Regions from separate parts of the Thermomonas sp. LB-4 genome, predicted to be linked through region 1. Evidence: predicted binding sites of a transcription regulator. Region 1 holds the regulator's gene; the other holds the start of a gene.
What was found. Region 1 encodes FliA, which starts transcription of late flagellar genes. Its sites were predicted from a motif close to TAAAGTTTNNCNNNCNNNGGCCGATAA; they were not measured.
Positions count from the first base shown of each region.

Region 1 (12,125 bases):
CCCGCCCCAATGCCAGGCCAAGGCCGGGTTGGGTGGCGCTGCGCCGCTCCAGCGTGGCCATGGCCGGCTGCGCGGCCACCAGGTCGATGCCGCGATAGCCGCTGGACCGGGCGACGTCGGAGATGTTCCTGTCGTTGAACAGGTCGTACGTCCCCGCAGGCGGTGGTTCGGTGGGCACGCCGAACGCGCGGGTCAGCGAGCCGTGCGGATCGAGGTCGACCAGCAGCACGCGGTGGCCGGCATCGGCCAGGCTGCGTCCCAGGCACAGGGTGCTGGTGGTCTTGCCCACGCCGCCTTTCTGGTTGGCGATCGCCCACACGCGCATCACTGATTGCTCCCGGTTGCGGCCGCGACGCCGGCCGGCTGGGCCGCGCCGCGCATGTCCAGGCCTTCCATCACGCTATCCACTCCGCGGGAACTGGCGAGGATCACCAGCTCCACCCGCCGGTTGGCACTGCGGCCGGCGACCGAGCCATTGTCGGCGATCGGCTGGTACTCGCCATAGCCCATCGACGCCAGCCGCTCCGGGGCGATGCCCGAATCGATCAGCTCGTAGACCACGTTGGTGGCGCGCTCCGCCGACAGGTCCCAGTTGGAACGGAACTGCGCGGTGCGGATCGGCTGGTTGTCGGTATACCCCTCCACCCGCACCGCGTTGGGCGCCTTGCGCAGCACGCCGGCAAGCTGGCGGATGGTGCCCAGCGCGGTGGCGCTGGGCGTGGAAACGCCGCTGGCGAACAGCAGGTCGCTCTGGATTTCCACCGCCAGGAAGTTCTCGCCGCGACGGACCCGCACCAGCCCGCTGGCCACCAGCCCGGACAGGGCTTTCTCGATCTCGTCGCCAAGCGCGTGCAGCTGGGCCTGGCTGGCCTGCGCGCTGGCAGCGGTCGCGGCCTGGTTCTGTTGCTCGCGCCGGCTGACCGGCATCGGTACTTCGACCCGGCTGGGCTGCGCAGGCCCGCGGCGCGCGCCCGTATCGATCACCGAGGGACGGTCGAAGTCACCGCCGCGCAGCTGCACCTGGCCGACCTGGACCGGCTTGATCGAACGCGGCGGGCCGCCGAACGCGGCGGAGAGGGAGTCCGCCACCACCCGGTACTTGCCTTCGTTGAGCGAGGAGATCGCGTACATCACGACGAAGAACGCCAGCAGCAGGGTGAGCAGGTCGGCATACGGGATCGCCCAGGCTTCGTGGTTGAGGTGTTCTTCGTGCTGGTGGCGGGGGCGGCGGGCCATGGCGGTGGCCCTCAGTGCAGGAAGCCGTTGAGCCGGCTTTCGAGGTTGCGCGGGTTCTCGCCCTCGGCGATGGCGATCAGGCCTTCGATCAGCATTTCGCGCTCGACCTGCTGGCGATGGATCACGCCCTTGAGCTTGGAGCACATCGGCAGGAACATCAGGTTGGCCGCGCCGATGCCGTAGATGGTGGCGGTGAACGCGGCAGCGATGCCGTGGCCGAGCTTGCTGGGATCGGTGAGGTTCTTCATCACCGCCATCAGGCCGAGCACGGCGCCGATGATGCCCATGGTCGGCGAGTAGATACCCATGCCTTCGAACACCTTGGCGGCGGCGGTGTCGCGGTGGTGCTGCGCCTGCGCTTCGATCTCCAGCATCTGCCGCATGGTTTCCGGCTCGACGCCGTCCACCACCATCTGCAGGCCCTTGCGCAGGAACGGGTCGGGCAGCTGGTCGAGCACCGGCTCCAGCGCCAGCAACCCCTGTTTGCGGGAGATGGTGCTCCACTCCAGCATCCGCGCGATCAGCGCGGCGTGGTCCTGCGGCGGCGGGAAGAACACCCAGCGCACGATCCCCAGCGCGCGCCGGAACGTGTGCATGGGCGTCTGCAACAGGATCGCGGCGATGGTGCCGACGATGACGATGATGAAGGCGGCCGGCGACCACAGGCCGGACAGGCCCGCGCCCTTGAGGATGCTGCCGCCTACAAGGGCGACCAGTCCGAGGATCGCGCCGATGAGACTGAGGATATCCATGTGCCCACGCTAACGGCCGCGCGCGGTGGCGCTTGAGCCGCGCTGCGCGGATTCGAGCAGTGCGTCCACATCCAGGATCAGCGCCATGCGGCCGTCGCCGACCAGGCTGGCGCCGGCGTAGCCAGGCAGCCCGCGCAGGCTGCGCGGCAGCGCCTTGATGACCACTTCCTCGCGGCCCAGCACATGGTCGACCAGCATGCAGAAACGCTGGTCGCCGGCCTGCAGCACCACCCCGCGGGTGGCCTCGCCGATGCCCTTGCCCAGGCCCAGCCATTCGCGCAGCGACAGCACCGGCAGCGGGCGTTCGCGCAGGTCGAGGATCTTCTGCCCGTCCATCCACATCACCTGGCTGTCGTCGTGGGTGACCACTTCGATCACCCGCACCAGCGGCAGCGCGTAGACGTCGTCGTCCAGCTCCACCAGCAGGGTGGGCAGGATCGCCAGGGTCAGCGGCACGCGGATGACGAAACGCGACCCGCGGCCCAGCTCGGACTGGATCTGCACCTGGCCCGACAGCTCGCGGATCTTGGACTGCACCACGTCCATGCCCACCCCGCGACCGGACAGGTCGGAGACCTCGGTGCGGGTGGAGAACCCCGGCAGGAACAGCAGCGACAGGCATTCGTCCTCGGGCAGGCGGCCGGCGGTTTCGCTGTCGATCAGGCCCTTGCGGATGGCGCTGCGACGGATCGCCTCGGCGTCGATGCCGCCGCCGTCGTCGCTGACCTCGATGGCGACGTGGTCGCCTTCCTGCTGCGCGGCCAGGCGCACCCGGCCCTGTTCCGGCTTGCCGACGGCGCGGCGCGCCGCGGGCATCTCGATGCCGTGGTCGATCGCGTTGCGCACCAGATGCACCAGCGGATCGGCCAACGCCTCGACCAGGTTGCGGTCGAGTTCGGTGTCGCCGCCTTCGACCACCAGCTCGACCTGCTTGTCGAGCTGCCGGGCGACGTCGCGGGCGAGCTTGGGGAAACGGGTGAACACCCGGCTGACCGGCTGCATGCGCGCCGACATCACCGCGCCCTGCAGGCGTGCGGTGACGGTATCGAGGGCGGTCACCGCGCGGTCGAGGTTCTCGTTGCGCAGCTCGGGGCGCAGGGTCTTCAGGCGGTTGCGGGCCAGGACCAGTTCGCCGACCAGGTTGACCAGCGCGTCCAGCCGACGCACATCGACGCGAACGGTGTGTTCGGTTTCGGTGGCTGCGGGCGCGGGCTTGTCCGCGGCCGCAGGCTTGGGCGCTGCCGGCTTGGGCGCCGGAGAGGGCTTTGGCGGGGGCGGTGGCGGCGCGGCACCGGGAATGGCGCCTTCGCCGTGCAGGCTGTCCAGCAGGGCGTCGAAGTCGAGGTCGTCGAGGTTGTCCGGCAGTTCGAACGCCGGCTCCGCCACCGCGGCCGCCGCTGCCCCGGCCCCGCGCACCTGGCGCAGCAGGGCGGGGTCGACGTTCTCGAGTTCTTCGCCGCGGCCCAGCGCGTCCATCATGTCCAGCAGGATGTCGACCGCGCGCTGGGCGCCGTCGAAGGCGGCGGCATCGAGTTCGCAGGTGCCGCTGCGGGCGGCGTCGATGCGGTCCTCGAAGGCATGGCACAGCTGCACCATCGGCGGCAGGTCGAGGAAGCCGGCGCCGCCCTTGATGGTGTGGAAGCCGCGGAACACGGCGTCGAGCGTGGCGCGGTCGCCGGGATCCTGCTCCAGCGCGACGACCTGTTCGCCGAGGCGATCGAGGATTTCGCGCGCCTCGACCAGGAAGTCCGCGCGGGCGTCGTAGCCGTCCGCCGCCATGGTCAGATCCCGAGGTCGGCCAGCAGGTCGTTGGCCTCGTCCTGGGTGGCGGCCGGCGGATCCACGCCGGACACCGCCGGGCCGTTGCCCTTGCTGTCCTCGCCGTGCAGCGCCTGGATGTCGCCCAGGCCGGACTGCAGCGAGCGGATCAGCTGGATCACCCGCTGGATGATCTGGCCGGTGAGGTCCTGGAAGCTCTGCGCTTCGACCATCGACGACAGCCGCGCGCGGATCGCGTCGACGGTGGCCTCGTGCTCGGGGCCGATGGTGCCCAGCAGCGTCCGGCATTCGTCGGCCAGGTCGAGGGTGCGCATGCTGGCCTCCTCGGTCATCTTGACCACGTGTTCCAGCCGGCTGCACGCGTCCGGCAGGCCGCCGGACGACGCCTTGGCGGCGGCCGGTATGCGCACGTCGATGGCGCGCTCCAGCTCGTCCAGCTCGCGGGCCAGCTTGACCAGGCTTTCCACCACCGGCTGCCGGCGCCACTCCAGCAGCGAGTCCAGGTGGTGCTTCCAGGCCGAGGCATCGCCCTGTTCCAGCGCCGCCATGGCGGCGTGCAGGCGTTCGATGATCTGGGCGTCGCCGGCGGGGACGGACGGCGGTCGCAGCGGCAGGCTCATGCGGCCTTCTCCATCCGTTCGAAGATCTTGACCAGCTTGTCTTCCAGCGTGGCGGCGGTGAACGGCTTGATGATGTAGCCGTTCACGCCGGCCTGCGCGGCTTCGATGATCTGCTCGCGCTTGGCCTCGGCGGTCACCATCAGCACCGGGATCTTGGCCAGCGATTCGTCGGCGCGGATCGCCTTCAGCAGGTCGATGCCGGGCATCCCCGGCATGTTCCAGTCGGTGACGACCAGGTCGAACTTCGCCTTCTGCAGCTCGACCAGCGCGGTGGTGCCGTCGTCGGCTTCCGCGGTGTTGGTGAAACCCAGGTCGTTGAGCAGGTTCTTGACGATGCGGCGCATGGTCGAGAAATCGTCGACGATGAGGATGCGGATGCCCTTGTCCATAGTGGATCCTGTGGATATTCGGTAACGGTAACGGTCGGCGACCGGGAATCTTGATGGTGCCGCATCCGCGCCGGGGATGCAGCCCCGGGACAGGCCGCTCAGGCCATTTCGGCGTCGATCTCGCTGCGCCAGTCGGTCAGCCGCGAGCGCAGTCGCAGCATCGCCTGGCCGTGGATCTGGCAGACCCGCGACTCGCTGACGTTGAGCACCGCGCCGATCTCGCGCAGGTTCATTTCCTGCTCGTAGTACAGCGACAGCACCAGCTGCTCGCGCTCGGGCAGGTTCTCGATGGCGTCGCCGAGGGCGCTGCGGAACGCGCCCTGCTCGAAGCGGCGGGCGGGGGTGATGTTGTCCTGCTGCTCCAGCCGTGGCTCGCCGTCGTGTTCCTCGGCGTATTCGTCCAGGCTCAGCAGCTGGCCGCGGGCGGCATCCTGCAGCACGTGGTGGTAGTCGTCGACGCTCATGCCCAGCACGCCGGCGATTTCCTGCGAGGTGGCGGCGCGGCCTTCGCGCTGTTCCACGTTGCGGGTCGCGGCGACCACGTCGCGGTAGCGGCGGTGGACCGAGCGCGGCACCCAGTCGCCGGCGCGGATCGCGTCGATCATCGAGCCGCGGATGCGGATCGAGGCATAGGTTTCGAAGGTCGCGCCCTGGTCGGACTGGAAGTTCCGCGCCGCTTCGATGAGGCCGATCATGCCGGCCTGGATCAGGTCGTCGATGTCGACGCTGGAGGGCAGCCGCGCCGCCAGGTGGTGGGCGATGCGGCGCACCAGCTCGGCGTGGCGCGCGACGATGGCGGCGGCATCACCGGTCTGCTGGGCGCGATACTGGGCGGCCCCGGTGTTCATCATGCACAGGCGCTCCCCTGGGCGGCGACCAGGCGCTCGGTGAAGAATTCCACGTGGCCGCGCGGGCCCTGCGGCGCCTGCCACTGGCCGATCTTGCGGACGATGTCGCGGAACGCCAGCGACGCGGGCGCGGTGGGGAACGCATCGACCACCGACTCCTGCCGCTGCACCGCCAGCCGCAGCCATTCGTCTCGCGGGATGGCGCCGAGGTAGGACAGGGTGACGTCGAGGAAGCGCGAGGTCACCCGCTCCAGCTTGTCGAACACCGCGCGCCCTTCGTTGACGTTGGGCACCTGGTTGGCCAGCACCTGGATGCGGTTCACCCCGCGGTCGCGGCTGAGCACCTTGATCAGGGCGTAGGCGTCGGTCACCGAGGCGGGTTCGTCGCAGACCACCAGGATCACGTCCTGCGCGGCCTGGCAGAAGGTCAGCACGCCGTCGCTGATGCCGGCGGGGGTGTCCACGATCATCACGTCCAGCGGGATGTCCAGATGCGAGAACGCGTTGACCAGGCCGACGTGCTGCTGCGGCAGCAGCTCGGTCATGTGGCGTTTGCCCGACGCGGCCGGCACCACCAGCAGGCCGCGCGGGCCCTCGATGACGGTGTCGCGCAGTTCGCAGCGGCCGGCGAACACGTCGGCCAGGGTGAAGCGTGGCGACAGCCCCAGCATCACGTCGACGTTGGCCAGGCCGAGGTCGGTGTCCAGCAGCATGGTGCGCTGGCCGGCGTTGACCAGGGCCATGGCGAGGTTGATCGAGGTGGTGGTCTTGCCGACGCCGCCCTTGCCGCCGGTCACGGCGATCACGCGGGGCGCGGTGGTGGCGTTCGCGGCGCGATGGGACTCAAGCGGATGCATGGCGGCCTTCGTCGTGGTTGGGGCTGACGCTGTTGTCGCGACGGGGGAAGTCCAGGGCGCTGGCCAGCTCCCGGGCGTCGGCCAGCTCGAGGTCCTCGGGTACCCGTTGGCCGGAGGTGGTGTACGCCATCGGCAGATTATGCTGCACCAGCACCGAGAGTGCTGCGCCCGGGCGGATGCTTTCGTCCAGCTTGGTCAGGATCACCGCTTCCGGCGCCGCCGGGCGGTAGCGGCGGAGCAGTTCACCCAGATCGGCCGGATGCGCGTTCGCCGGCAGCACCAGCAGGCTGCGCACGTTGCTGGCGGCACGTACCCACAGGATCTGCCGCAGCAGGGCGCGGTCGCGCAGGCCGTGGCCGGCGGTATCGATCAGCACCAGCGGGTAATCGGCCAGCTGCTCCAGCGCGTGGGTGAGGGCTTCCGGGCCGTCGGCATCACACACGGTCACGCCCAGCCGGCGGCCGAGCACGTGCAGCTGTTCGCGTGCACCGGCGCGCTCGTTGTCGGTGCTGACCAGGGCCACGTCGCGGGCGCCGTGGCGGGCGGCATAGCGGGCCGCCAGCTTGGCGATGGTGGTGGTCTTGCCGGCGCCGGTGGGGCCGAGCAGGGCGACGATGCCGCCGCGCTCCAGCAGTTCCCCGTCGGCCACTGGCAGCTCTGTGGCCAGCGCTTCGCGCAGCGGCGACAGGATGGCTTCGGTCTGCAGGGTCGGGTCCAGGCGCTGGGCGATGCGCTGCGACAGCGCGTCATCGCAGCCGAAAGCGGCCAGCGCGTCGAGGGCAGCCGCGCGTGCGGGCGAGCCACGCAGGCGCTCGGTCGCGAACTGGCCCATCTCGCGTTCGATCACCTTGCGCATCGCCGCCAGTTCGGCGCGCAGCGCGGATACTGCCGGATCGGTTTCGATCACCCGCAGCGCGGGGGACTCGTCGGCCCGCAACGGCGTTACGGCCGCGGCAGGCGTGGCAGTCGGGACGGGAGGCTGCGCGACCAGCGGCTGGGTCGGCAGCGTCGGCTGTGGGCCTGCCGGCAGCGGCGGCGCGGCGGCGCGGCGCAGGGCCTGGGCGAAATCGGTGGGCTGGAGCGCCTCGTCATCGTCGATGCGCACGTCAATGCGCGGCGCGCCCGTGCCGGCAACGGGTTCGGGCTGCCACGCCTGCGTGGCGACGGTCTGCGCAGCCGGTGCGGCGGCAGGGCTGGACGCGCGGGCGGCGGGCTTGAACGCGGCCATCATCTGTTCCAGCCGGCTGGCCTGGCGTTCCGGCAGCGCGGGCTTTTCCAGCGGCGGGACTTCCACACCGTCGATCCGGAACACCGCGCGTTCGCTGCCGCGGCTGGCCGCGGGGGCGCGGGCCGGGGCTTCGGCGGAGGGCGCGGGCACGTTCATGGTGCGCAGGGTCTGCTGCACCAGCGCCTCGTCGTAATCGGTGGCGGCCACCACTTCCACGCCGCCTTCTGCGACCTGGCGACTGGACAGGATCACCGCGTCGGGGCCCTGTTCGTCGCGCACCATGCGCAGCGCGGTGCGCATGTCGGGGGCGGTGAAGCGTTTGATTCTCATGGTGTCGATCCGCTATCCAGTCTGTCGGGGTGCCAAGCTCAGCCAACCGCCCCCAGCAACCGCAACCGCTTGTCTTCGGGGACTTCGCCGTAGGCCAGCACCGAAAGCTGCGGCACGCTGTGGCGTACCAGCCGCGAGATCGCCGCGCGGATCCCACCCGGCACCAGCAGGATCGCGGGTTCGCCGCGCTGTTCCTGCCGGGCCACGCACTCGCTGAGGTTCTGGTGCAGACGCTCGGCGAGTCCGGGTTCCAACGCGGCGCCCTGGCCGCTTACCGAGTCCTGCAATATGCGTTCCAATTGCGGGGCCAGGGTGAACACCGGCAGCTCCGGCGCCATCCCGTTGAGCTCCTGCACGATGAACGGGCCCAGCGCGGTGCGCACGGCGGCGGTCAGCACCGACGGGTCCTGGGTATGGATGCCGTGCTCCAGCAGCGCCTCCACGATCCGGCGCATCTGCCGCAGCGGCACCTTTTCGGTCAGCAGCGACTGCAGCACCCGCACGATCACCGACAGCGGCAGCAGCTTCGGCGTCAGGTCTTCGACAAGCTTGGGCGACGCTTTGCCGACGCTGGCCAGCAGCTGCTGCACCTCGTCGTGGCCCAGCAGCTCGGCGGCGCGTTCGCGCACCAGATGGGACAGGTGGGTGGCGACCACGGTGCCGGCATCGACCACGGTATAGCCCAGCGATTCGGCGTGGGCGCGCTGACTGGGCAGGATCCAGGTGGCGTCCAGTCCGAACGCCGGGTCCTTGCCGGGAATGCCTTCCAGCGGGCCGAACACGCGGCCCGGGTCCAGCGCCAGCATGCGGTCCGGGTGCAGCTCGCCACCGGCCACCGGCACCCCGTGGACCAGGATGCGGTACTGGCCGGCGGCCAGCTCCAGGTTGTCGCGCACGTGCACCGCCGGGATCAGGAAGCCCAGGTCCTGGGTCAGCTTGCGGCGCACGCCCTTGAGCCGGGTCAACAGCTCGCCGCCCTGCGCCTTGTCGACCAGCGCAATCAGCTTGTAGCCCACTTCCAGGCCCAGCGGCTCCACCGGCGCCACCTCGTCCCAGCTCAGTTCGGCCACCGCGTTCGAGCCCGGCATCGCCGCTTCCTGCGCGGCGGGGGGCGCCTCGGCGTCCTCATGCTTCTTCAGTCGCCATGCGGCGTAGCCGAGGATGCCGGCAAACAGCAGGAACGGCAGGTTGGGCATGCCCGGCACGATGCCCATCAGGCCCATCAGCGCCGCGGCCACCACCAGCGCGCGGCGCTGGCCGAACACCTGCGCGCCGACCGCTGCGCCCATTTCCTGTTCGCGGGTGGCACGGGTGACCAGCATGGCCACCGCGGTGGACACCAGCAGCGCCGGCAGCTGCGCCACCAGGCCGTCGCCGATCGCCAGCAGGGTGTAGGTCTGCATGGCGTCGCCAAAGCCCATGTCATGCTGCAGGATGCCGATCAGCACGCCGCCAATCAGGTTGATGAACAGGATCAGCAGGCCGGCGATGGCATCGCCGCGCACGAACTTGCTGGCGCCGTCCATCGAGCCGTAGAAGTCGGCTTCGTTGCGCACTTCCTCGCGGCGCAGCTTGGCTTCCTCGCGGGTCAGCAGGCCGGCGTTGAGGTCGGCGTCGATGGCCATCTGCTTGCCGGGCAGTGCGTCGAGGATGAAGCGCGCCGATACTTCCGAGATGCGCCCGGAGCCCTTGGTGACCACCACGAAGTTGACGATGGTGAGGATGGCGAACACCACGATGCCCACGGCATAACTGCCGCCGACCACGAAGTTGCCGAACGATTCGATCACATGGCCGGCCGCTGCGCCGCCCTGGTGGCCGTGCAGCAGCACCACGCGGGTGGAGGCCACGTTCAGCGACAGCCGCAGCAGGGTGACCATCAGCAGCACGCTGGGGAACACCGAGAACTCCAGCGGCCGCTTCACGTACACCACCGCCAGCAGGACCATCAGCGACAGCGCGATGTTGATGGTGAACAGGATGTCCAGCAAGAACGGCGGCAGCGGCACCACCACCATCGACAGCATCGCCAGCACCACCACCGGCGCCGCCGCGCCGCTGCGCACCGAGTGCGCCAGCGAGGCCAGCGAACTGCCGCCCTGCGGACGGTTGTCGGACGCGGCGCTCATCGCGGCGATTTCCCGTCATCCAGCGTCGGATCCACGGCAACCGTGGCCAGCTGGGGCATCGGGCCGTGCGAAGGGTGCCAGCGGCGCAGCTGGAACACGTAGGAGAGCACCTGGGCGACGGCGGCGTAGAGCTGCACGGGGATTTCCTGATCGAGCCTGGCGTTCCGATACAAGGCGCGTGCCAGCGGCGGCGCCGCGACCGTCGCCACCCGGTGCGCGTTGCCGATCTCGCGGATCTTCAGCGCGATCTCGTCCACCCCCATCGCCACCACCTTGGGCGCGCGCATCCGGCCGGCTTCGTACTTCAGCGCCACCGCGTAGTGGGTGGGGTTGGTGACGATCACGTCGGCTTCGGGCACCGCTTCCATCATCCGTCGCTGCGACATCTGCCGGGCCAGCTGGCGGACCTTGCCCTTGACCTCCGGGTTGCCCTCGTTCTCCTTGTGCTCGTCGCGCAGCTCCTGCTTGGTCATCTTCAGCTTCTGCCGCCAGTTCCAGTGCTGGTAGGGCACGTCGGCGGCGGCCAGCAGGCCCATCGCGCCGACCACCGCCACCAGTACGTGCAGCATGAACCCCATGCCTTCGGAGACGGCGGCTTCCAGCGGCATCTTCTGCAGCTGCGGGATGTAGCGCAGCGCCCGGTGCACCGCCCACGCCCCGATGGCGCCGATGATCAGGATCCGCAGGATCTGCCGGACCAGCTCGGCCGCGCCTTCCTGGCCGTAGGTGCGGCGCAGCCACGCCATCGGGCTCATTCGTTGGAAATTGGGCTGCAGCGCCTGGTTGCTGAACACGATGCCGCCCATCGCCAGCGGCGCGACGAAGCAGGCCAGCAGCGCCACCGCCAGCAGCGGCAGCACCGGCAGGGCAGCGCCAGCCACCAGCAGCACGGCATGCTTGAGCAGGCGGTCGTGGTGACCGATCAGGGCGGGGTCGAAGCTCAGCGCGCCGTGCATCCAGCCGAGCGAGGTGCGCGCCATGTAGCCGCTGCTGGCCAGCAGGGCGACGGCGGTGGCGCCCAGCACCGCCACGTTGGCCAGTTCGAGCGAGCGCGGCACGTCGCCGCGTTCGCGGGCCTCGCGCAGGCGCTTGGGACTGGGGGCTTCTGTCCGGTCCTCGCGGTCCGCCGCTTCGCTCATTCCAACTCAACCCGTGATGGCGCGGGCGGCCTCGAATGCCTGCCCGAACAACGCCTCAACGGGAGGAAGCAATTCGCGTACCAGTACCGTCAACAGGGTCAGGCCGACCAGCAGCGCAAGCGGCATGCCGATCTGGATGGGATTGAACTGCGGCGCGGCGCGCGACAGCACGCCGACCACGATGTTGACCGCCAGCATCGCCACCGTGACCGGCAGCGACAGCAGCACGGCGGCGCGCAGCACGGTGGGGAAGAAGCCGGGCACCACCGCCAGGAATGCGGAAAAATCCGCGAACGGCGTGCCGATGGGCTGCATGCGGTAGCTGTCGGCCAGCAGCTTGAACAGCGCCAGATGGGCGTCCAGGGTGAAGAAGATCAGGCCGAAGCAGAGGTAGAACCAAAGCGACAGCACCGACATCTGGCTCTGGTTGGCGGGATCGGCCATGGTCGCGAACGACAGCGCCATGTCCTGCGAGATGAACTGGCCGGCCAGGATGCCGACCTCGAAGGCCAGCCGCAGCACCAGCCCGATGGCGATGCCGATGGCGAATTCGCGCAGCACGTTCAGCGCGGTCAGCGCGTCCACCGCCGCCGGCGGCGGCACCGGCAGCATCCCCGACAGCGCCGCCGACACCGCCAGGGTGATGATCAGCCGGGCCCGTGCCGGCATGCCGCGGCCGCCAACGAAGGGCAGCACCTGCAGCGCGGCGCCGATCCGGATGGCATGCCAGAGCACCGTGCCCAGCATCGCGAACAGGTTGACGCCCTGCGCGCTGATGAAGGTGACGTCGTCCATCTCGCGGCGTCAGCCGATCAGGT
Region 1 covers NZ_JAXOFT010000001.1:55,304-67,428, forward strand. The annotation lists gene SPK54_RS00250 (ParA family protein) at 1-325, opposite strand, end outside; gene motD (flagellar motor protein MotD) at 325-1,236, opposite strand; gene SPK54_RS00260 (flagellar motor protein) at 1,248-1,988, opposite strand; gene SPK54_RS00265 (chemotaxis protein CheA) at 1,998-3,767, opposite strand; gene SPK54_RS00270 (protein phosphatase CheZ) at 3,770-4,387, opposite strand; gene cheY (chemotaxis response regulator CheY) at 4,384-4,776, opposite strand; gene SPK54_RS00280 (RNA polymerase sigma factor FliA) at 4,875-5,624, opposite strand; gene SPK54_RS00285 (MinD/ParA family protein) at 5,624-6,481, opposite strand; gene flhF (flagellar biosynthesis protein FlhF) at 6,468-8,039, opposite strand; gene flhA (flagellar biosynthesis protein FlhA) at 8,078-10,168, opposite strand; gene flhB (flagellar biosynthesis protein FlhB) at 10,165-11,307, opposite strand; gene fliR (flagellar biosynthetic protein FliR) at 11,314-12,102, opposite strand; gene SPK54_RS00310 (flagellar biosynthetic protein FliQ) at 12,112-12,125, opposite strand, start outside.

Region 2 (12,125 bases), on a different contig from region 1:
GGCGGGCGGCGCGCGCGCGCAGTTCAGCAGGCGCGACCTGGCCTGCATCTTCCACCGCGTGCCGTGGGGGCCGGGCGGCGCGCTGACGTTGGGCAACGTGATCCTGGACACCGGCGACGACCTGGGGCGCGCGTGCAATACCTATGCGCACGATGCCGGCCATGGCCACGAGCCGCGCATCCGGCTGTGCGACCACGAGCGTGCGCATGTCCTGCAGTACATGGCGCTGGGCGTGCTGTTCCTGCCGCTGTACCTGCTGCACGGTGGGGTGGCGGCGCGCAATCCGTTCGAGCGCGCGGCCGACCGCTACGCGCGCACCGGCCGCGGGTGGTGGCCCTGGTCTCGCCCCTGAATGCGGTTGGCCGACCGGCGGCTGCGCTGAATGGGCGGTCCTTAGCCTTTTCCTAACCATGCCGGGGGTAGTCTCTGCGGACCGGAGAAAAACTCCACGGCGCGCAAGGCGCCACGGAGAATCGCTCCGGCCCGACCCGGTCCCCTCCAGGCGCAATGCCCGCGAGACCGGGTTTTTCATGCGCGTCGGCCGGTTTCCCTGCTGCCGATAGGCGCGGACAAAAAAATCCCGGCCAGGGGCCGGGATTCCAGGGCTGCCCGCGGGCAGCGGGGGTCAGAACAGCTCGACGCTGCCGGCGTCCATCGTCTGCTGCAGGACGGCCTTGTGCGGCGGGCGTTCCCACTCGCCGCGCATCTGCGCGATGCGGTTGCCGATATTGGCCAGCGCCTTGCGCATTTCCGGGTCCTGGAAGCCGTGGCTGCCGCGCAGCAGGTCGTGCAGGGTGGTGGCTTCGTTGTTGATCTGCTCGAGCCGCTGCAGGTGCACGCCTGCGGCGCCCAATGCCTGGGTGGCGATGTCCTCGAACTGCAGCGAACGCACCGCTTCCGCCACCGAGGCGTCGATGGCCCGGCCGCAGTCGGCGATGTCGCGCATGCCGTTGCCCAGGCTGCGGTGGATGCCCTCGACGCGGTCCATCATCGAGGCCGATTCGCTGCGCGCCACGCGCACGCGGTCGAGATCGCGCGAGGCCGTCTGCGACACGGTTTCGCGGACCTTGGCGATGGATTCCTTGGCGTTGTGGGCCAGCTTGCGGATCTGCTCGTTGAAGGCGGTGCTGCGCTCGGACAGGTTGCGCACCTCGTCGGCCACCACCGCGAAGCCGCGGCCCGCCTCGCCGGCACGCGCGGCCTCGATGGCGGCGTTCAGCGCCAGCAGGTTGGTCTGGTCGGCGATCGACTTGACGTCTTCCAGCAGCGCGAAGATGCCGTCCAGGTGCCCGGCCATCGCGTCGATGTGGCTGACGGTAACGCCGCTCTGGCCGCTGGCCGCTTCCAGCGCCTCCACCAGCTGCTCCATCTGCTGGGTGGCCTGCTGGGCGAAGCGGGAGATATCGATGGAGCCGCTGTCGTCGCCGGTGCGCTCGACCAGCCGCGCCACCACCGTGCTCTGCTCGCGCGACTTGCGGTTGACCGCATCGAAGCTGCCGCCGAGCTTGGCCACCGACTCGCGGATCAGGGTGCGGGTGCGCTCGATCTCGGCATGCGAACCGCTGATCTCGTTGCCGACGAAGCCGCGCAGCTCGCCCAGCAGCTCGGCGTGGTCGCGCAGGACCTGCGCCTCGGCCTTGCTGGGCAGGGCGCGCCAGGCCACCACGCCCCAGGCCGCGGCTGCGGTGACCACCAGGGCCATGCGGACGGCCATCGGCCAGGACAGGGCCTCGGCAATGAACAACAGCAGCATCAGCACCATCGGTGCGGCGATGCGGAGCAGGGCGCGGGGTTCCATCGTCGATCTCGTCGGGGACTCGCTGAAGATAACGGCCGAGGTGGCGGCCAGCTTTAGCGGCGCCGGTGGCGGCAGTCAGGCGCCGCCGGGGTTGGTGCTGGCCAGCAGGGCGCTGGCGATCCCGGACAGCGGCAGCACCTGCTGCGCGGCACCGAGCGTGTAGGCGGCGCCCGGCATGCCCCAGACCACGCAGCTGGCCTCGTCCTGCACCATGGTGGCGGCGCCGGCCTTGCGCAGCGCCAGCAGGCCGCGCGCGCCGTCGTCGCCCATCCCGGTGAGCAGCGCGGCACTGGCGTTGGCACCGGCGGCCTGCGCCACCGATTCGAACAGCGCATCGACGCTGGGGCGGTGGCGGCGGATCGGGTCGTCCTCGCCCAGCCGGCAGCGCCAGCGTGCGCCGCTGCGCTGCACGCGCAGGTGCAGCCCGCCCGGGGCGACGTAGGCGTGGCCGGCCAGCAGCGGCATGTCGTCCTCGGCCTGCACCACGGTCATCTTGCTGTGGCGGTCCAGGCGCTCCGCGAACGGCTTGCTGAAGGCGGCCGGGATGTGCTGGGTGATGACGGTGGCCGGCGCGTCGGCCGGCATCTGTTCGAGGATCACGCGGATCGCTTCGGTGCCGCCGGTGGAGGCACCGATGGCGATCAGCCGGTCGGTGGTGCGGTACTTGATCGCCGTGGGCTGCGTGCTGGCCGCGGATGCGCCGGGTTGCAGGCGGGCGACCCGGGCGCGGGCCGCGTGGCGCACGCGCTCGCAGAGCTCACTGGCGTAGTTGTTCAGGCCGCGCTCCACGTCGAGCTTGGGCTTGGTGACGAAATCCACCGCGCCCAGCGCCAGCGCATCGAGGGTGACCTGGGCCCCGGCCTCGGTCAGCGAGGACACCATCACCACCGGCATCGGCCGCAGCCGCATCAGGTTCTGCAGGAAGGTCAGCCCGTCCATGCGCGGCATTTCGACGTCGAGGGTGAGCACGTCGGGTTCGAGCTGCTTGATCTTGTCGCGTGCGATCAACGGGTCGGAGGCGGTGCCGACGACCTCGATGCCCGGATCTTGCGACAGGATTTCGCTGAGCACCTGACGCACCAGCGCCGAGTCGTCGACGATCAGCACGCGTACCTTGCCGGGACGCAGGGGTGTTTGCATGGCCATCAGAACAGCTCCACGGAACCGGCCACCGGCTTCTGCGCCAGCTGGCTGCGATAGGCGCGCTCGACCCGCGCGATCTCGCCGGCCGCGGGCAGGCGCTTGACCAGCGTGCGGCCGGTGCGCACGAAGAAACACACCTTGCGCGGCTGCACTCCGAACAGGTCCTGGGCCACGATCGGGATGCGTTCCGCGGTGAGGTAGTTGAGCACGAAATTGCCGTTGCGGGTGCCGATCGGGTCCAGGGTCATGCCGGGCAGCACGTTGCCGCCCCCGAACACCTTCGCCTGCAGGCGCTGGCGCGAGGCGCCCGCCTTCAGCAGGCCGTTGATCAGCAGTTCCATCGCATGGGCGCCGTAGCGCGCGCTGCCGTCGCCCGGTGCAGCGTCGGGCAGCATGAAGTGGTTCATCCCGCCGACGCAGGCGCTGGGGTCGTAGAGGCAGGCCGCCACGCAGGAGCCCAGCACGGTGGCCAGCGCGATCGGATCCGACGAAACCCGCCACTCCGCCGGCAGCAGCTTGATCACGTCCGCGTCCAGCGCCGGGTCGTAGTAGGTCCCCGGCGGCGGCACCCGGACCGCGGCGACGCTGGCCGGCAGCACGCTCATCGGCCGTCCTGGGCGGCGCGATAGATGGTCCTGCCGCAGGGCTGCACCACGTCCAGCGCATGGGCGAAGCTTTCCGAATGCCCGGCATAGAAGCGGCCGTCTGGCGCCAGCAGCGGGGCAATCTTGCGCAGCACCTCGTACTGGGTGGGCTTGTCGAAGTAGATCATCACGTTGCGGCAAAACACCGCCAGGAAGCGCTGGCGCATCCCGTAGTCCGGCGCCAGCAGGTTGAGCTGGCGGAAATCGACCAGTTGGCGCAGGTGCGGCTTCACCCGCACCAGGCCCTCGTTGGGACCGGTGCCGCGCAGGAAGAAGCGGCGCTTGCGCTCCGGCGAGAGGTCGGCGATGCGGTCGATCCCGTAACTGCCCGAGGCCGCGGTGCTCAGAGCGTTGGTGTCGATGTCGGTGGCGAGGATGCGCACCGGCGGGGTATCCGAGTTGAACGCCTCGCAGGCGGTGATTGCCAGCGACCACGGTTCCTCGCCGGTGGAGGCGGCGCAGCACCAGATGTCCGCCGGCTCTCCGCGGGGCAGGGCGCGCAGCTGGTCGCGCAGGGCATCGAAATGGTGGGCCTCGCGGAAGAACGAGGTGAGGTTGGTGGTCAGCGCGTTGATGAACGCCTGTTCCTCGCTGTCCGGATCGGCTTCCACCAGGTCCAGGTAGTCGGCGCACGTGGACAGGCCGCGCGCGCGGATGCGCCGCGACAGCCGGCTGTAGACCATGTCGCGCTTGTGTTCGGCAAGATGGATGCCGGCGCGGGTGTAGATCATCCGGCAGGCGCGGCGGAAATCGCGGTCGTTGAACTCGAAGCCCGCGCCGGTGCTGTCGCGGTCGGTGGTGCCCTCAGCCATGGGCCATCTCCGCCTGTTGCGTCTGCAGCCGCGTGTGCAGGGCCGCCGCGTCCAGCGCCGGCGCGTACAGGTAGCCCTGCGCCTCCTCGCAGCCGTGGTCGTGCAGCCAGGCCGCCTGCGGCATGTCCTCCACGCCCTCCGCCACCACCCGCAGGCCCAGCGCGCGCGCCAGCATCAGGATCCAGCGCACGATCGCCGCATCCTCGCCGTTGACCAGCATCCCGCTGACGAAGCTGCGGTCGATCTTGACCCGGTCGATGCGGAAGCGGCGCAGCATCGACAGCGACGCATAGCCGGTGCCGAAGTCGTCGAAGGCCAGGTTCACCCCGCGCGAACGCAGGACCGCCAGCGCCTCGGCACCCGCACTGTCGTGGGTGAGGGCGATGGTCTCGGTGATCTCCAGCTCCAGCCGCTCCGCCGGCAGCCCGGCGGCGGCCAGCGCCACCTGGACTTCGGCCACCAGCGACTCGGCCAGCTGCGCGGGGAACAGGTTGACGCTCACCGAGGTGTCCGGATCGGGCCACTGCGCGGCGTCCCGGCAGGCGCGCCGCAGCACCCAGGCGCCGACTTCCGCGCCCAGCGGGCTGCGTGCCAGCAGGTCGATGAACTCGCCCGCCGGCACCATCCCGCGCTGCGGGTGCCGCCAGCGCAGCAGCGCCTCGGCACCGCAGATGCGGCCGGTGGCCAGCTCGACCTGCGGCTGGTAGTGGAGCTCGAACTCGCCCTGCGCAAAGGCGCGGCGCAGGTCGCGGTCCAGGTCGCGACGGGCCAGGGCGTCGGTGCGCATCGCCGCCTGGTAGCGGCAAACCTGCCGGCCGCCGGCCGATTTGGCGCGGTTCAGGGCAAGGTCGGCGCTGGCCAGCAGGTCGCCCTGGCCGCGGACATCGGCACGCAGGGCGATCCCCACGCTCACGTCGATGTTGATCTCGTGGCCACGCACGCGCAGGGTCTGTTCCAGATGCCGGACCAGCGCCGGGATGACCGCGCCGGTGTCCGCGTCATCGCGTTCGCACGCGGCCAGGCGGGCGTCGCTGCAGGCCACCGCGAACACGTCGCCGCCCACGCGGGCAAGGCAGGCATCGGCATCCGCGTTGGCCTGCAGCCGGTCGGCGATGGCTTGCAGCACGCGGTCGCCGACCACGTGGCCAAGGCCGTCGTTGATCCACTTGAAGCGGTCGATGGCGAGCAGCGCCACGCCCCAGTCCGGATGCCGCTCCAGCGCGTCGAGCAGGGCATTGCGGTTGGGCAGCCCGGTCAGCGAGTCGTAGTGCGCCAACCGGTCCAGCTGGGCGCGCTGGTGGGCGGCTTCGGTGATGTCGTGCAGGATCAGGGTGACGCCACGGTCCGGGCCGTAGCGCCAGGTGGAGCGAGTGGCATCGAGCAGGCGCAGGCTGCCGTCCGGGGCCATGATGCGCAGCTGCTGGCTGCCCTCGATGCGTCCGGACAGCCACGCCTGGGCGATGTCCTGGTCGGATTGCAGGCGCAGCGGGAACAGCGAGAACAGCGGCTGGCCGGCCAGCTGGCTGCCGAACAGCTGTTCGGCAGCGCGGTTCTGCCAGCGCACCCGGCCTTGGCGATCGCCGACCAGCACCGCTTCGCGGGCCTGTTCTCCAGCCTGCGAGACGATCAGCGCACGCCGCTCCAGGTGGCGTTGCTCCAGCAGGGTGGCGGCGATGCGTGCCAGCCCCGCCAGCGTGTCCAACTGCGCCTGCGTGGGGGCTTCGCGCGGTTCGTGGGCCAGCACGGCCAGGGTGCCGAGGCGTTGGCCGGCGCGCCCGCGCAGGGCCACGCCGACGTAGAAGCGCGCGCCGCAGCGCGGATCCGCAGCGAGGTTGGGCAGCACCAGCAGCGGGGTGTGCTGTTCCCAGGTGCGCACGATCAGGTGGTCGCGCGAGAGCTGGCGCGGACCGCCTTCGACGCCGTGGCCGGCGAGCATCAACACTCGTTCGTCGTCGCAGGCGGCGACGACGCCCATCGGCGCCTGCAGTATCGCCGCGGCCAGCGTGGCCAGATCGGCCAGACGCGCCGACGCCTCGCAAGCCGGAAAGGCCGGCGAAGTGGAGGCGGCATCGTGCAGATCGCGGGCGGGCGGAAGCTCGAATGTCATCTGCGCGAGGCGGGACCGAAGGGGGAAGGGACAGCAAGAACCGGGCGGGGCAGGGCCCCGCCCGCGGCGCGCATCAGAACTCCTGCCAGTGCTGGTCGCCACCGCTGACCGTTGCCGGCGTGCGGGACCGCAGCGGCGTGGGGGCGGGGGGCGCTGCGACGGGGGCGTCATCACCCCGGGTCTTCCGCAGGGGCGTGGACTGGCGGCGCGCGCTCGCCGGTGCCGGTGCTGCGGTCGGCGTTGCCGCACGGGGTGCGGCGGCGCGTGCGGGCGGTGCGGCCGCGGCCACGGCAGCGGCCGCGGTCCTGAACGCGGACACTGCTTCGACCAGCTGGGCGGCCTGCTGACGCATGCTTTCCGCGGAGGCGGAGGCCTGCTCGACCAGCGCGGCGTTCTGCTGGGTGCCTTCGTCCATCTGGGTGATGGCCTGGTTGACCTGCTCGATGCCGCTGCTCTGTTCCTGCGAGGCGGCGGAGATGTCGGCCATGATGTCGGTGACCCGCTTCACGCTGCCCATGATCTCGCTCATGGTGCGACCGGCCTGGTCGACCAGCGCGCTGCCTTCCTCCACCTTGAGCACCGAATCGGTGATCAGCTGCTTGATCTCCTTGGCGGCGCCGGCACTGCGCTGGGCCAGCGAGCGCACTTCCGCCGCCACCACCGCGAAGCCGCGGCCCTGCTCGCCGGCGCGGGCGGCTTCTACCGCCGCGTTCAGCGCCAGGATGTTGGTCTGGAACGCGATGCCGTCGATCACGCCGATGATGTCGGCGATCCGGCGCGACGACGACTGGATGTCGCCCATCGTGTCCACCACCTTCTGCACCACGTCGCTGCCGCTTTCCGCCACGTTGGCCGCGCCGATCGCCAGCTGGTTGGCCTGGCGGGCGTTGTCGGCGTTCTGCTTCACGGTCGAGGTCAGTTCTTCCATCGACGAGGCGGTTTCCTCCAGCGATGCCGCCTGCTGCTCGGTGCGCATCGACAGGTCGCTGTTGCCCGCGGCGATCTCGCCGGCGGCGGCGTTGATGCCGTCGGAGGTCTGGCGGATGTCGCCCACGATCTTGGCCAGGCCGTCCACGGTGCGGTTGGCGTCTGCCGCCAGCTGGCCGAACTGGCCCGGCAGCTGCACATCGACCCGACGCGACAGGTCGCCATCCGCCACAGCCGAGAGCAGCCCGCCGACCTCGTTCAGGCCTTCGTCGGCGGTGGCCATCAGCGTGTTCAGTTCTTCCAGCAGTTCGCGGTAGACGAACTCGAAGCGGTCGGCGTTGCCGCGGTGGCTGAAGTCGCCGGCCACCGCCGCGCCCACCAGCGTCTTGATCTCGCCGTTGACCGCCAGCATGCCGTTCTTGACCGCATCCACCGCTTCGGTGACGCGCGCCTTCTGGCCGGGGTAGCGGGCGATGGTGCGCGACAGGTCGCCGCGCCCGTAGTCGGCCACGATGCCGATGGCGTCCATCTTGGTCTCGACGTGCGCTGACACGAGGGTGTTGACCTGGTCGGCCATCACCCCGAACGCGCCCGGGAAGGCTTCCGCGTCGATGCGCTCGTCGATTTCGCCGGCGTCGTGCTGCTGGAACATCGTCTGCTGTGCCTGGGCGAACTTGCGCAGCGAGCTGGCCACGTTCTCCAGGCTGCGGCCGATGTCGTTCAGTTCGTCCTGGGTGTCGACGCGGATCTGCTCCGAGAACTGGCCGGCGGCCAACGCCTTGGCGCCGCCCTCGATGTCCTGCAACGCCTTGCGGGTGCCGCGGGTGAAGCCCATGAACAGGTAGGCGGCGGCCAGCAGTGCCAGCGCCACGAAGCCGAGGGTGGCGAACGCCTTCATCTGCAGGCTGGCGATGGTGCGGTCACCGGCGGCATTGATGGCGGCATTGCTCGCCCTCATCGCCTTGTTCATGGCCAGGCGGGTGGCCTGGTCCTGCCTGGCCAGGCCCGCCACCGGCGATTCCGGGGTTTCGGCATCCAGGATCTGCTCCTGGATCATCTTGTTCTGCGCTTCCATCGCCTGCAGCGCAGCAGTCATCGGCTTGCCGAACAGGACCGCGCCTTCCGGCACGTCGCGTTCGATGTACTTGCGGCCGTCGGCGATCTGCCCGTTCAGGTAGCCCTGCATGTTCTTGCGGACCGCCAGCTCGGTGCGGTCGCTGACCCAGATCGCGCCTTCGCCCAGCACGCGGATGCCCACGATGGCCTGCTTGCCGCTGGCGGAGGCCAGTTCCGGCAGCAGGACGCCGCCGATCTCGCCGCCGCGCAGCATGGCGGTGTCGGAGGCGACCGAGGTGATGGCGGTGAAGGCGATCTTGGCGATTTCGGAACGCAGCGACTCCAGTGCCGCCGAGTCCGAATCCGGGCCGCCTTCGCCCTGGGTGGCCACGGCCTTCTTCCAGGCGGCGCGGGTGGCCTTCATCGATTCGAGCAGTTCGCGGTCGTCGAACCCGGCCTGGCCGTGCCAGCTGTCGAACGCGGTCAACGCCTTGTCGGCGCGCGCCGCGGCGTCGGCGATGCTCTGGTCGGTGGCCGTCGCGTCGTTGGCCAGCTTGCGTGCGCGCAGCTGGCGGTGGTCCTGCATCGCCATCTGCGCGTCCTGCAGCATGGACAGCCCGACGGTGGCGGCGCGCGCGTTGCGGGCGTCTGCGATCTCGCCCAGCGAGCGGGTGATCACAAGGCCGGCCAGCACGCCGCAGGTCAGGGTGAATGCCGCACCGATCAGCATTGCCTTCTGGCTGAAGCGCAGGCGCGCCATCAGACGGGTAGCGGGGGCGAGCAGGCGATCGGCGAGGGAGTGACTTTGCGGCATTTTGGGGCCCCTGTGCGGCGCAAACGTTGGTTAGGTCAGTGGCGGCATCGGCCAGGGGGCGGGAATCTTTAATGCGCGCGGCCCCGGCGCGGGCGTGTCATCCGGCAACTGTGATGGGCATCGCAGAGTGGGGCGGTCGCGCGCGGGGAGCGCTCAAGTCCAGCCCTGCGCAGCCGATGACGCAGACGAGCGCATGCGCGCCTGCACCCCTACAACGGAGCTCCCCCTATGTCTCGACCCTTCCATCGGATGTTGAATGCGGCGATGTTCGCCGGCGCAATGGCGCTGTCCCTGCCGGTACTGGCGGCCAACCCGATCAAGCGCGTCGATCCCGTGTATCCCGCCGAAGCCGCCCGCTCGGGCACCACGGGCTACGTCGAGGTGGAGTACAGCATCGGTCCGGACGGCAAGGTCACCGACGTGTCGGTGATCGATGCCAAGCCGGGCCGCGTGTTCGTGGCGGCTGCGGTCAAGGCGGTCAAGCAGTGGGAATTCGCCCCCGGCGACAGCCGCGGCAAGGTGAAGGTGGAGTTCAAGCTCTGAGCCATGCCGCTGCCGGCTGAAGCCGGCGACCGCTGGAAACAAGGAACGCGCCGGTTGCCGGCGCGTTCTTTTTTCGGGTCCGCATGTTGTTGCGCGGCGTCGACTCCTGCCCGCGGGATACGGACGGCGGTTCCGCCCGTTTCCCCGTCCGGTCACCGATGCGTATTGAACGCGGCCACCAGACTCACCAGTTCGTTGGCCTGGTGTTCCATGCTCTGCGCCGCAGCGAAGGCTTCCTCGACCAGCGCGGCATTCTGCTGGGTACCCTCGTCCATCTGGGTGATGGCCTGGTTGACCTGCTCGATCCCGGCGCTCTGCTCCTGCGAGGCAGCGGAGATGTCGGCCATGATGTCGGTGACGCGCTTCACGCTGTCGACGATCTCGCCCATGGTGCGGCCGGCCTGGTCGACCAGCGCGCTGCCTTCCTCCACCTGCACCACCGAGTCGGTGATCAGCTGCTTGATTTCCTTGGCCGCGCCGGCGCTGCGTTGCGCCAGCGTGCGCACCTCGGCGGCCACCACCGCGAAGCCGCGGCCCTGCTCACCGGCGCGGGCGGCTTCCACCGCCGCGTTGAGCGCCAGGATATTGGTCTGGAAGGCGATTCCGTCGATCACCCCGATGATGTCGGCGATCCGGTGCGAGGACGCGGTGATGCCGCTCATGGTCTCGACCACCTGGCCAACCACCTCGCCGCCGCGCACCGCCACCCCGGCCGCGCCATGCGCCAGCTGGCTGGCCTGGCGGGCGTTGTCGGCGTTCTGCTTGACGGTGGAGGTGAGTTCCTCCATCGACGAGGCGGTTTCCTCCAGCGCCGCCGCCTGCTGTTCGGTGCGGCGCGACAGGTCCTCGTTGCCACGGGCGATCTCGGACGCGGACGCGTTGATCGATTCGCTGCCGGTGCGGATCTGGCCGACGATGCTGGTCAGGCGCTCGACCGTGCGGTTGGTGTCGTTGGCCAGGTCGCCGAAGCGGCCGGGCAGGCGGGTGTCGATGCGCCGGGTCAAGTCGCCGTCGGCCACAGCGGACAGTACTTCGCCGACTTCGGACAGGCCGTGATCGGCGGTGGCCATCAGGGTGTTCAGGCTTTCCACCAGTTCGGCGTAGACGAATTCGAAGCGGCGGGCGTTGCCGCGCTTGCCGAAATCCCCGGCCACCGCGGCGTCCACCAATGCCTTGATCTCGGCATTGATCGCCAGCATGCCGGCCTTCACCGCGTCCACCGCCTCGGTGACGCGCGCCTTCTGGCCGGGATAGCGTTCGATGTCCTCGGCCAAGTCGCCGCGGGCGTACTGCGCCACGATCCTGATTGCGTTCATCTTGACCTGGACGTGCGAGGCCACCACCGAGTTGATGCCTTCCGCCATCCGTCCGTAGGCGCCGCGGAAACGCGAGGGATCCATGCGGAAATCGATGTTGCCGGCGTCGTGCTCGCGCTCCAGGTGCGCCTGTGCCGCGGCGAATTCGCCCAGCATCGCCGTCATCCCGCGCATGGCGCGGGCCAGGTCGCCGATCTCGCTGCCGTCGTTGCAGGCGAGGCGGCCGTCCAGGTCGCCCTGCGACACCGCATTGGCCACCCCGACCACTTCGCGCAGGGGACGCACGATGGAGCGGCTGATGCCGATGGCGCCGATCGCGGCCAGCACCAGCGCTACCACCAGCAGCACCGCGATGGCCAGCAGGCTGAGCCGGTAGCTGCGCTGCTGCGCCTCCACCGCCTGGTCCAGCCGCTGCATGTTGTAGTCCAGCAGGCTGCCCAGCTGGTCGGCGGTGGCCTGGCGCAGGTCGGCGGCGCCCTTGGCCGGACCCATGTCGCCGACCTTCAAGGCCTCGACCAGCTTGCGGCTGTTGTCGAAGTAGCGGTCGGCGCGCGCCATGGTTTCCTTGTACAGCGCGCGGTCGCGGGCATCGCTGATCTTGGATTCGTACGTCTTCGCGAGGGCGAAGAAGGCCTTGCTGCCTTCCGCCAGTTCGCCGGCGTATTCCTCGCGCTTGGCCGCGTCGTCGGCGCTGGCCACCAGGCCGCGTTCGCTGACCCGGTATTCGGCCAGCATGGTCGCCAGCCGGCCGAGGTCGCGGATCGCCGGCACCGATTCGTTGGTGACCTTCTGCACCATGTTCTGGGTATTGCCCATCCGTAACACGGAGAACACCCCGGTGGCCACGATCAGGATGGCCAGTGCGGTAAAGCCGATGGCAAGGCGCTTGCCGATCGTCAGGTTCTGGAGCATGGCGTATCCCCGGTCAGTAGGTGAACTGCACGCGCAGGCCGACGGTCAGCGGA
Region 2 covers NZ_JAXOFT010000011.1:61,779-73,903, forward strand. The annotation lists gene SPK54_RS09155 (hypothetical protein) at 1-352, shown strand, start outside; gene SPK54_RS09160 (methyl-accepting chemotaxis protein) at 626-1,798, opposite strand; gene SPK54_RS09165 (chemotaxis response regulator protein-glutamate methylesterase) at 1,874-2,944, opposite strand; gene cheD (chemoreceptor glutamine deamidase CheD) at 2,944-3,546, opposite strand; gene SPK54_RS09175 (CheR family methyltransferase) at 3,543-4,397, opposite strand; gene SPK54_RS09180 (EAL domain-containing protein) at 4,390-6,504, opposite strand; gene SPK54_RS09185 (methyl-accepting chemotaxis protein) at 6,578-9,301, opposite strand; gene SPK54_RS09190 (energy transducer TonB) at 9,530-9,844, shown strand; partial or broken gene SPK54_RS09195 (methyl-accepting chemotaxis protein) at 10,033-12,072, opposite strand; gene SPK54_RS09200 (porin) at 12,086-12,125, opposite strand, start outside.
Region 2: the regulator FliA is predicted to act here: its motif matches at 9,346-9,372, upstream of SPK54_RS09185 (methyl-accepting chemotaxis protein).